DNA from 4 places in the Colwellia sp. SU-HH01172 genome. Region 1 is predicted to be linked to each of the others. Evidence: predicted binding sites of a transcription regulator. Region 1 holds the regulator's gene; each other region holds the start of a gene.
The links. The regulator sigma-54, encoded in region 1, starts transcription at its own class of promoters, with help from an activator protein. The targets are predictions, from matches to a motif close to GTTGGCACGNNNNTNGNNT.

Region 1 (2,210 bases):
TTATTTTCTGCTTTGGCATGAACTTCACTGCCACTTAAGTGCACGGTTGATTCCGCTATTTGATTAAGTTTTTCTACGGTTAAAACTACATGAACATTGTTGATGTGATCAAAATGTCGTTCTAGTTTTTCAAATTTTCCATTGACATAATCACGTAATGAATCGGTAACATCGACATGGTGTCCGGTAAGATTAATTTGCATATGCGTCAATCCTCTTTTGCGGGTTAATAAACCAAACCTATAATAGGCTTTTACGTTGATTCGATGGTGGTATCGAGAGCGACTCTCGATATTTTGCAATGGTACGCCTTGCTACTTTAATGCCTTGTTCCGCTAAAATATCTGCCATTTTACTGTCACTGAGTGGTTTGGCGGGAATTTCTGCCGAGACTAATTTTTTAATTAACTCGCGAATAGCAGTTGATGAGCACTCGCCGCCATTTTCGGTACTAACATGGCTTGAGAAGAAATATTTTAATTCAAATATGCCTCTAGGCGTGTGCATATATTTTTGCGTGGTAACGCGAGAAATGGTTGATTCATGCATATCAACGGCTTCAGCAATATCGTTTAATACCATAGGGCGCATGGCTTCTGGGCCATGTTCAAAGAAACCTTGTTGGCGTTGCACAATACAGTTGGATACTTTTAATAAGGTGTCGTTACGACTTTCCAAGCTCTTAATAAACCATTTCGCTTCTTGCAGATTAGAACGAATAAATTGTGAATCCGTCGACGACTTCATAGAACGTGACATGGCGGCATATTGCTGATTGACCGACAGCTTAGGTGCAGTGTCAGGATTTAATTCTACTGTCCAACGGCCGTTTTTCTTTTCCACTGAAACATCAGGAATTACGTATTGTTCTTCACTCTTAACAACGCTATCGCCAGGGCGAGGGTCTAAGGTTTGAATAAGACGTATCACTTCGCGTAATTGCTCTTCTTTTAAACGCAACTTACGCATTAATTGCCGGTAATCGCGATTACCCAATAAGTCAATATACTCACTAACTGCGAGTTTACTTTCTGCTAACCAAGGGGTATCGCTTGAAAATTGATTCAATTGGATCAACAAACACTCTGGAATTGAGCGGGCGGCAACCCCTATAGGGTCAAAGACGTTAATTCGTTTTAGCACCACCTCGACTTCATCAAGTTCAAGGTCTTCAATGCCGACACTTTCTAAAATTTCTTCAGCCGAAACAGTTAAATAACCCGCTTCGTCAATCGCTTCAATAATGGCAATGGCAATGGTTTTATCGGTTTCGGTAAAAGGCGTCAGTTCCATTTGCCAAATTAGGTGATCTTGAATTGAATCTTTGGTTTCACCTTGATAGGTATAATCTTCAGAAGCAGGACCAACACTGCCACTGCTAGTACCAGCGCTGAAATTATCATCCCAGGTGGTGTCATTATTCAATTCTTCGGGGATATCGGTTTTTGCTAAGCCTTCGGCAGAGCTAATTTCATCGATTGTTGGCGCTGAATCTTCACTGCCATCTAGAGATGCTACTTCACTGTTGTTGTCACTGGCGTTGGCCGAAAATGCTTCTTCTAAATTATCAGGCGTACTTTCCGATGAAGTCGTTTGGTTTTCATCCATTTCAAGTAACGGATTACTTTCAAGTGCTTCTTGAATTTCTTGTTGTAAATCCAAGGTCGACAATTGCAACAGCTTAATTGCTTGCTGCAATTGGGGAGTCATAGTTAACTGTTGTCCGATACGGAGCTGCAGAGTAGGACGCATTTAGTTTTTCTTTTCCCTGTTACTATTTAGTGCAATATTATTTTGCTTTTAACGTATGCCAATAACTATAGCGTGAATTGTTCGCCAAGGTATACATCTCTTACATGCTGGTTTGCGAGAATTTGATCCGCATCACCTTCTGCAATAAGTTCGCCGTGACTAACAATATATGCGTGTTCACAAACATCGAGCGTTTCACGGACATTGTGATCGGTAATTAAAATGCCAATGCCACGTTCTTTTAAGTGTAGGATAATTTTTTTTATATCACCTACTGAAATTGGATCAACACCGGCAAAAGGTTCGTCAAGTAAGATAAATTTTGGATCGGCGGCTAATGCCCGGGCAATTTCAACGCGCCGACGTTCACCACCAGATAAGCTCATGCCTAAGTTATCTTTAATATGGCCGATATTGAATTCTTCCAATAAATGCTCAAGCTTTTCTTCTTTTTCAAC
Region 2 (2,210 bases), 290 kb from region 1:
CGCCGCGCTTTTGAATCACCATCGCTTTACCCATCACTTTTTTCAAATTACCGCGCTCATTGTGTATCGGCACAATATGCACTGAGTTTAAATTAAACTGCTCATCACCGTCGCTGGTGACGACTAAGCCATACAATGTTGTTTCAACACCATTAACAATTGGGATCTGGGTAGTTTTTTCAAAAGCAATTGGTTCACCAACATCATTATGACGAATAACGCCAAAATCAAAGACAAAATGTTTATTTGTCGCTGCATCAGCCGCACTGGAAAGTAAAACGAAACACAGGGTAATTAAATTAAATAATCTCATGATATTTTCTCCTCAATAGCACGCTTTCTAAAACACATAAATAATGCTGGTATAGCAAATAGCCCTAATGTTCCTGGCTCAGGGACAGCCACCGCGCCACTAGGTCTTGAGCCTTCTATTTCAGCAGCAATCTTATTTTCAATTGCGGTTTGAAAATCATCAAAATTTCCCGGAGCTAACAAAAATGGACTTTCACCGGCGATCACTTCATCTAAGTATTGATCAACAACATTCTGGTTGGTGGTGATAACAATGCCGTTGATGGTATCCACGCCGTCAGCAATGGCATTGCTAGTCGCTACACCTGGCGCTACACCAGAATTATTAGTGCCATCACCAGAGATATCGATAATTTGCTCAAAACCTTCGAAACCATTATTTTCAAACAACGGATAAGCGTACTCAACAGCTTCCCCTATTGCAGTCCAGCCAGAAAAAGGACGAGCAATAGCACCAATACTCGCCGCTAAAGTATCTGCGCTACTGGCACTATCAACTAGGGTCCAGTCAATCATGACACTTTGTTGATTGGGCCCAGACCACATAATGAGTTGCACGGCTATTTGCCCTTCCGTGCCGTTGATAATGGCATTTTGGACATTATTACTTTCAAAAGCGGCTTGGTAACCTTGAAGTTGTAAGTCATATTCAGAGGTATTAATACTGCCAGAAATATCAAGCAACAGCTGCAATTCAATATCAACTTGAGTGACACTGTATGCAGCGCTACTCGTCGACAACAAGATAGCGGCAATGGCTACCTTCAAAGAATTTATTCGCATACATTTCTCCTCACAGTTAACAAATATTTATTCTTTAAATTTCTCAGCGAAAACTATTGCAGTTTTCCTGCCTACTTTTTTTATCTTTATTATCAAAAAGTTACATATTCACCTTTTCTTTTCTTCGCAAAATGCATTTACCGCTGTTGCAATTTGCAAAGCAAGATCAGTAAACATTGATGTCAATATATATAAACATATGAAATTAAAAGAAATAATAAATGGCAAAGCATTTGCAATCATTAACCGTATTAACATCGAGATTATAAATAGTGTGAGGAGAGTGTTATGAGTGGTTATTATAGGAAAGAAAGGTATAGTCGCCGAACTACTTCATTTACTGAGTCTTTAATTAGAGTGACAATTCTGATTATTATTACCTTATCTTTAGCTGGCTTCGCTGCCCTACAATGGAAAAAGGCTAAAGCATTTCATGCGCAATTGGATGATAAGCAGCTGTTATTAGCCCAAGCAGAAGATGAACTAGAGATACTGAGAACATTAAACCCGTACCATGTTGGTAGTAATGAAGTTTTAGCGCAAGCAGTAAGCAAAGCAGACTTATTTCCAGGCTGGATCACGCGCGTATATCCACTACCTTCAAGCATCGAACAAGCAGCTTTTAGCAATGATGTAGGCTCATTTGTGATGAACGAAACGCGTTTTTCATTATCAAGCCATAAAAGTTACGGCATCAGTCAGCCAAGTAAAAGCATGTATCGCCTTAATGGCCTTTTTCCAAACAGAAAAAAAGGTCGTCTACAAGTCGGGGTAGAGTTTTATGTTAAAAATCAGGCGGTGAAAGCAAATGATGATGTAATGGCAAAAATCAGTTCATGCTATGCCCGTATAGATATGAACAATAAACGTGTCATTGATCGAAAAATTCACCTAATGACGCGTTTCGAATCAGAGCAAGTATTAACGGGGTCATTAGAGCTAAACAAAGGAATTTATCCCATCAGCGCTATGCTATATTGTGATAAAAAATCAGAGCTAAACGGCAGTGATATCGAGGTTTCCATTTCCTTTAGAACACCAGAGCAACACAACCTAGCAACAAGTCGCTATGATATTTTTCATATCTATAACCCAAAAAACATTATCGCTAAATT
Region 3 (2,210 bases), on a different contig from region 1:
TAGCAACACTTTCCAGTTTGCTTGAGCTTCAATGGTGACATATAAGCCTTCATCTTCGAAATAACCATTTTCATAGGCAATAGCAATTGGAGCCATGTCGGTCAGTTTAATAAAGCCAAATTTTAGTTCTTCTTTTTCAGGCTCACCGAGCTCTTCACCAAAGGCGAGATTACTGCCTGAAAGTACCATAGCAACGCTAAACGAAATCAGTTTCAAGGTAGCACTTATTGATTTTTTCCAGTTCATTATCAAATCCTTCAAGTTACGTTAGTAAAAATTAAAAAAAACGCTCACCCATAAATAACCATGATGATTATTTATGGGTGAGCGCCATTGCTCATTAAATTTAAAAATATTTTTTATATCATTCTGTAGCACCGTTGCTATCAGACTTTATACATCTATTTTTATCGCCGTTGATAAAAATAAAAATTGTTAATTAACTATTTACTCTTATTACACAGCAAGTTACTTGCCACTATATAAATACATGATTTTAAATAACTTAAATTAAAACTTATAAATATCATGAGCTATTTTTGCACTAAAAAAGGGAAATGCACTAAAACGATTCAGGCGTTAGGTGTCGCTAATAACTCATAAACATCAATAATATTTTTAGCCACCATCGAGATAGGACGACTTTGATCCATCGCCATTTTTCTCAAAGTGTCATAAGCTTCTTTTTCAGTCATTTTTTTCATCTGCATTAGGTGCCCTTTTGCTCTTTCAATAAGTTTCCTGCTTTCTAATTGCATTTTGGCGAGTTTTAATTCATTTCGAAGCGCCTGAACTTCCTTAAATCGTTCGTTAGCCACTGAAATAATACTGTGAATTCGTTGCGGAGAAATTTCATGAGCCACGTAGGCACTAACCCCTGCTTTTATCGAGCGTTGAATTACATTGGGAGAATCATTTTCAGCAAATATAATAATGGGTAAAGGTAAGATGTTATTTATTGCTGCCAGCTCTTTAAGCATTACATCACTGAGTCTTTCTGTGGATAATATTAAAATATCAGGCTGACATAATTCAATATGCTCAATAATACTATCATTTAAAGAGATGGATTTAGTGACATTATAATCAAAATCCATTAGTGCATTTTTTAAAATTGATTTAGAAGAAGGATGTTCTTCCAACAAAAGCACCGATAGGCTTTTATTGTCAGATACTTTTGTTTGCTTAGGTTGAACATGCGTTTTATTAATCAATTTATTCGTAAATTTCATTGTCTATCAACCTTTTCACAACGGTTTATTGGTAAAATCAACAATACAATTTCCGAGCCAAACAATTATTTTCTTTTTTATCAAAATCTTAGAGATTTCATTGCCGTTTAACCAGTTAAGCTTGCACCACAAAAGAATTATTTTGATAGAAAAATAACCTGCAGTGCATTTTAGAGATCGATTTATTTAATAGAGAAATATGTCAACAAATAATTTTTTTGTGATGAAACGTAGATAGGTTTGCTATTCAAAATTTTAGGGCCCCTTAGTTGCTGTATAGAACTTATTGCGGCAAGTCAGAATGCTTAGCCTCAGGCATTAAAAATCTTCAAATCCAGCTTCAGCTGCGACAAATAAAATCATAGTCTTCCTCATCTAAATGGCCAATCACTTTATTGGCAATCGCATATGAAAAACCTTTGGCAATCAAATGCCGTAATGCTTTTTGTTTTAGCTTTAGTCTTCAATAGGTTCAGCACCAAATTTTCTTATTTTTAGTGTAAGTGCTTTATCAAAGTAGTCATTGTATGTATTTTCTATCGCGCTAATACATTCATTGAACACTTGAGATGAAAGCCTTTATATAGCACTAAATCAGCACACGCTGATTTTAACTGCGGATAATCAATTGGGGTTTTAACTAAAGGTTTGGCACAGCATTACCGAGGAGAACTTCACATACTAGGATTCTACTCAAAATTTACTAAAAGTTTTTACGTTAATTTATCAAGAAAATGTAATAAAAATAAATAACTCGAGACTATGTGATTGTAGTGGGCATTCAGCCAATTGAATTTAGCGGTAATTCTCGTCATAAATTTAGCTATTTCGCCCATATAAAATCAGCTGATTATCAGCACAATGAATAGGAGCTTCACATGACAAACTTAGAAATTACTTTACTTATGAGCGTTGTTTTTTCACTCTATATTTTTGGACTTTATATTGATAAGCAATATAACCTTCGTGTAATTGACT
Region 4 (2,210 bases), on a different contig from region 1:
CTTTTAAATAGCCGGCTCGTGGTTCGTTTGGAATATCAGCGAGAATAAAGTCAACGTGTGGCTCAGCTATGGCATATTCCTGTAAACCGATATGTAACATGGCTTTTGTTAATCGAGCGGCCATATGGGTGTCATCTATGCTTAACGCCTTATCTATTGCTGTAATGGCAGCATTGGTATTACCAAGTTGAGAGAGGATATTTGCTTTGAAAATCCAACCGTTGATGAATGGTTTTATACTGGCAACTGACTGTTCTGCATACTTCAATGCTATTTGAGGTTTTAGGGATATAAGTGCAATTTGTGCGCGGCCAAGTAATGCGATTTGATTTTGCGGAGATAGCACTAAGGCTTCTGCAAATGTGTTGTCTGCGGAGCGATATAACTTTTGTCCTATTTGTGCCTGACCTTTATAAATAAGTAATTCAGTTTCTATTTTGTTGCCTCTATTACCTGCTTTGGTAACACGCATAGCATCGTCATATTTATGTTGTAAGACATAGGCATGGGCATAGAGTGTCACTAAACGGTTTTTATCGGCATTATCGAGACGGGCTTTATCTAGTTCGATTTCTGCTAACGCACCATTGCCTTGCTCTAGTAACGCCTGGGCGAGTAAGATTCGAGAAGGTAAATGATCTTTTTGCTGCTGTAGGGCATTTTTAAGGTGGATTATAGAGGTTTCTATTTCTTCGTTTTGAAATGCAATTAAGGCGTTTTCATATAACTTACTGGCGGCTTCTTCTGCATTCACTTGTAAAGTCAGCACAGCAAAAAAAATGATAATAAATTTTTTTAACGCTTCTATACTACTTCTGAGTATAGAAAAGTGCTGGAATATCAATTTGTTCATAATAAGATCCATTTTCAATATAGAGGCTATATTGCAATAGTTGATTTGCCCGTTTGCAATTATGTTAATAACTTTTACCTAGCTAAGCTAGTGAAATTGGAGTAATTATCATTTTATCGTTCGCTAATTTTTAATGGCAGATATTTTCTGGGCTAATGGGATGAAAACTAAAGCGATGGCGGATTTTATTTGTTGTGCTAAAATTACTGTCGAGTATTTTTACACTTTATGCTTTTTAAGCAGTTTTTAATTTTAAATTGCAGTTAAGTGTTTGTTTTTATGTGTTAAATGTTTGTTGGCTCGGTAATTGCTTTTAAGCGGTATACGGAAACACAATTATGAATGATGAATAATTAGTTAATTTATCAAATTCGAAAGTTGTACAACATTAATTGGAATATTATGATGTCGATGATAAAAATTGGATTAAAAACATTAGGCTTTGCCGCATTACTTGCTAGCACAAGTGTTTATGCTACAACGATAAATGTTGGGGGCTCTACAGTCTCAGTTGATGATAGAGAGTCAGCTGGTGACAGAGACGCAAATGGTCGTGATAGCACGTATAATATTGATCAAATGGATGTTACTTGGTCTGCTGACAATACTATTACCGTTGATATTTTTACCAACTTCGCTAATTTTTCCCATAACAATAATACCGAAACTCATAATAACGAACATAATTATTATGGTGAGAAAATTGTATACGGTGATTTGTTAATTGGTATCGATAATGGTTCTTCGTTTAATTATGCCTTTTCTTTAGGTGATATGAGAACTAGCCAAGATGCATTTGGTGGTACTGATGTTGGTGGCTTGTATGAAATAGATGGTACAACAACGTCTAGAGAACACCATACTAACAGTAATGGTCGTGCGCGTTATGATGGCGATATTTTTGGTAACACCGTTGGCAATGAAATTGGTAACAATACTTCTTGGGGTGTAAGCCACGGGAAAATCAGTTTTACCTTTAACGTTGCTGGTTTGAGTGTTTTTGAAAATGCTAGTACATTAGCGTTAAGTTGGGCCGAGTCATGCTTTAATGATGATGTTGGTGGTGTGTTTGAGCTAAGCAGAACTCGTCCTGCAGATGTGCCGGAGCCAGCAACAGTTGTACTTATGTTACTTGCATTAGCAGGTATTGCATATCGACAAAAAAATAAGCGTGATTCATTTTCGGCATAATATTTCAGAAATTACGCTAATTTAAAAAAGCCAAATGCAAATGCATTTGGCTTTTTTTGTTTTACTCATAACTTAATTGCTTCTTACTATTGAATTTTTACTGTTTGTTATTGGCCCATTTTCTTGTCTTAATGTTGTGTAGAAAAGGGCAATCATCACGCTTTAG

Region 2: the regulator sigma-54 is predicted to act here: its motif matches at 1,152-1,170, upstream of AC27JP_RS03710 (DUF1194 domain-containing protein).
Region 3: the regulator sigma-54 is predicted to act here: its motif matches at 1,276-1,294, upstream of AC27JP_RS14930 (ANTAR domain-containing response regulator).
Region 4: the regulator sigma-54 is predicted to act here: its motif matches at 1,148-1,166, upstream of AC27JP_RS07305 (PEP-CTERM sorting domain-containing protein).

The regions. Positions count from the first base shown of each region.
Region 1 is NZ_BAAJMB010000001.1:1,121,242-1,123,451, reverse strand. It holds gene hpf (ribosome hibernation promoting factor) at 1-203, opposite strand, end outside; gene AC27JP_RS04955 (RNA polymerase factor sigma-54) at 241-1,752, opposite strand; gene lptB (LPS export ABC transporter ATP-binding protein) at 1,818-2,210, opposite strand, start outside.
Region 2 is NZ_BAAJMB010000001.1:833,536-835,745, forward strand. It holds gene AC27JP_RS03705 (hypothetical protein) at 1-313, opposite strand, end outside; gene AC27JP_RS03710 (DUF1194 domain-containing protein) at 310-1,095, opposite strand; gene AC27JP_RS03715 (hypothetical protein) at 1,384-2,210, shown strand, end outside.
Region 3 is NZ_BAAJMB010000005.1:311,517-313,726, reverse strand. It holds gene AC27JP_RS14935 (CmpA/NrtA family ABC transporter substrate-binding protein) at 1-189, opposite strand, end outside; gene AC27JP_RS14930 (ANTAR domain-containing response regulator) at 573-1,232, opposite strand; gene AC27JP_RS14925 (hypothetical protein) at 2,111-2,210, shown strand, end outside.
Region 4 is NZ_BAAJMB010000002.1:45,877-48,086, forward strand. It holds gene prsT (XrtA/PEP-CTERM system TPR-repeat protein PrsT) at 1-853, opposite strand, end outside; gene AC27JP_RS07305 (PEP-CTERM sorting domain-containing protein) at 1,256-2,044, shown strand.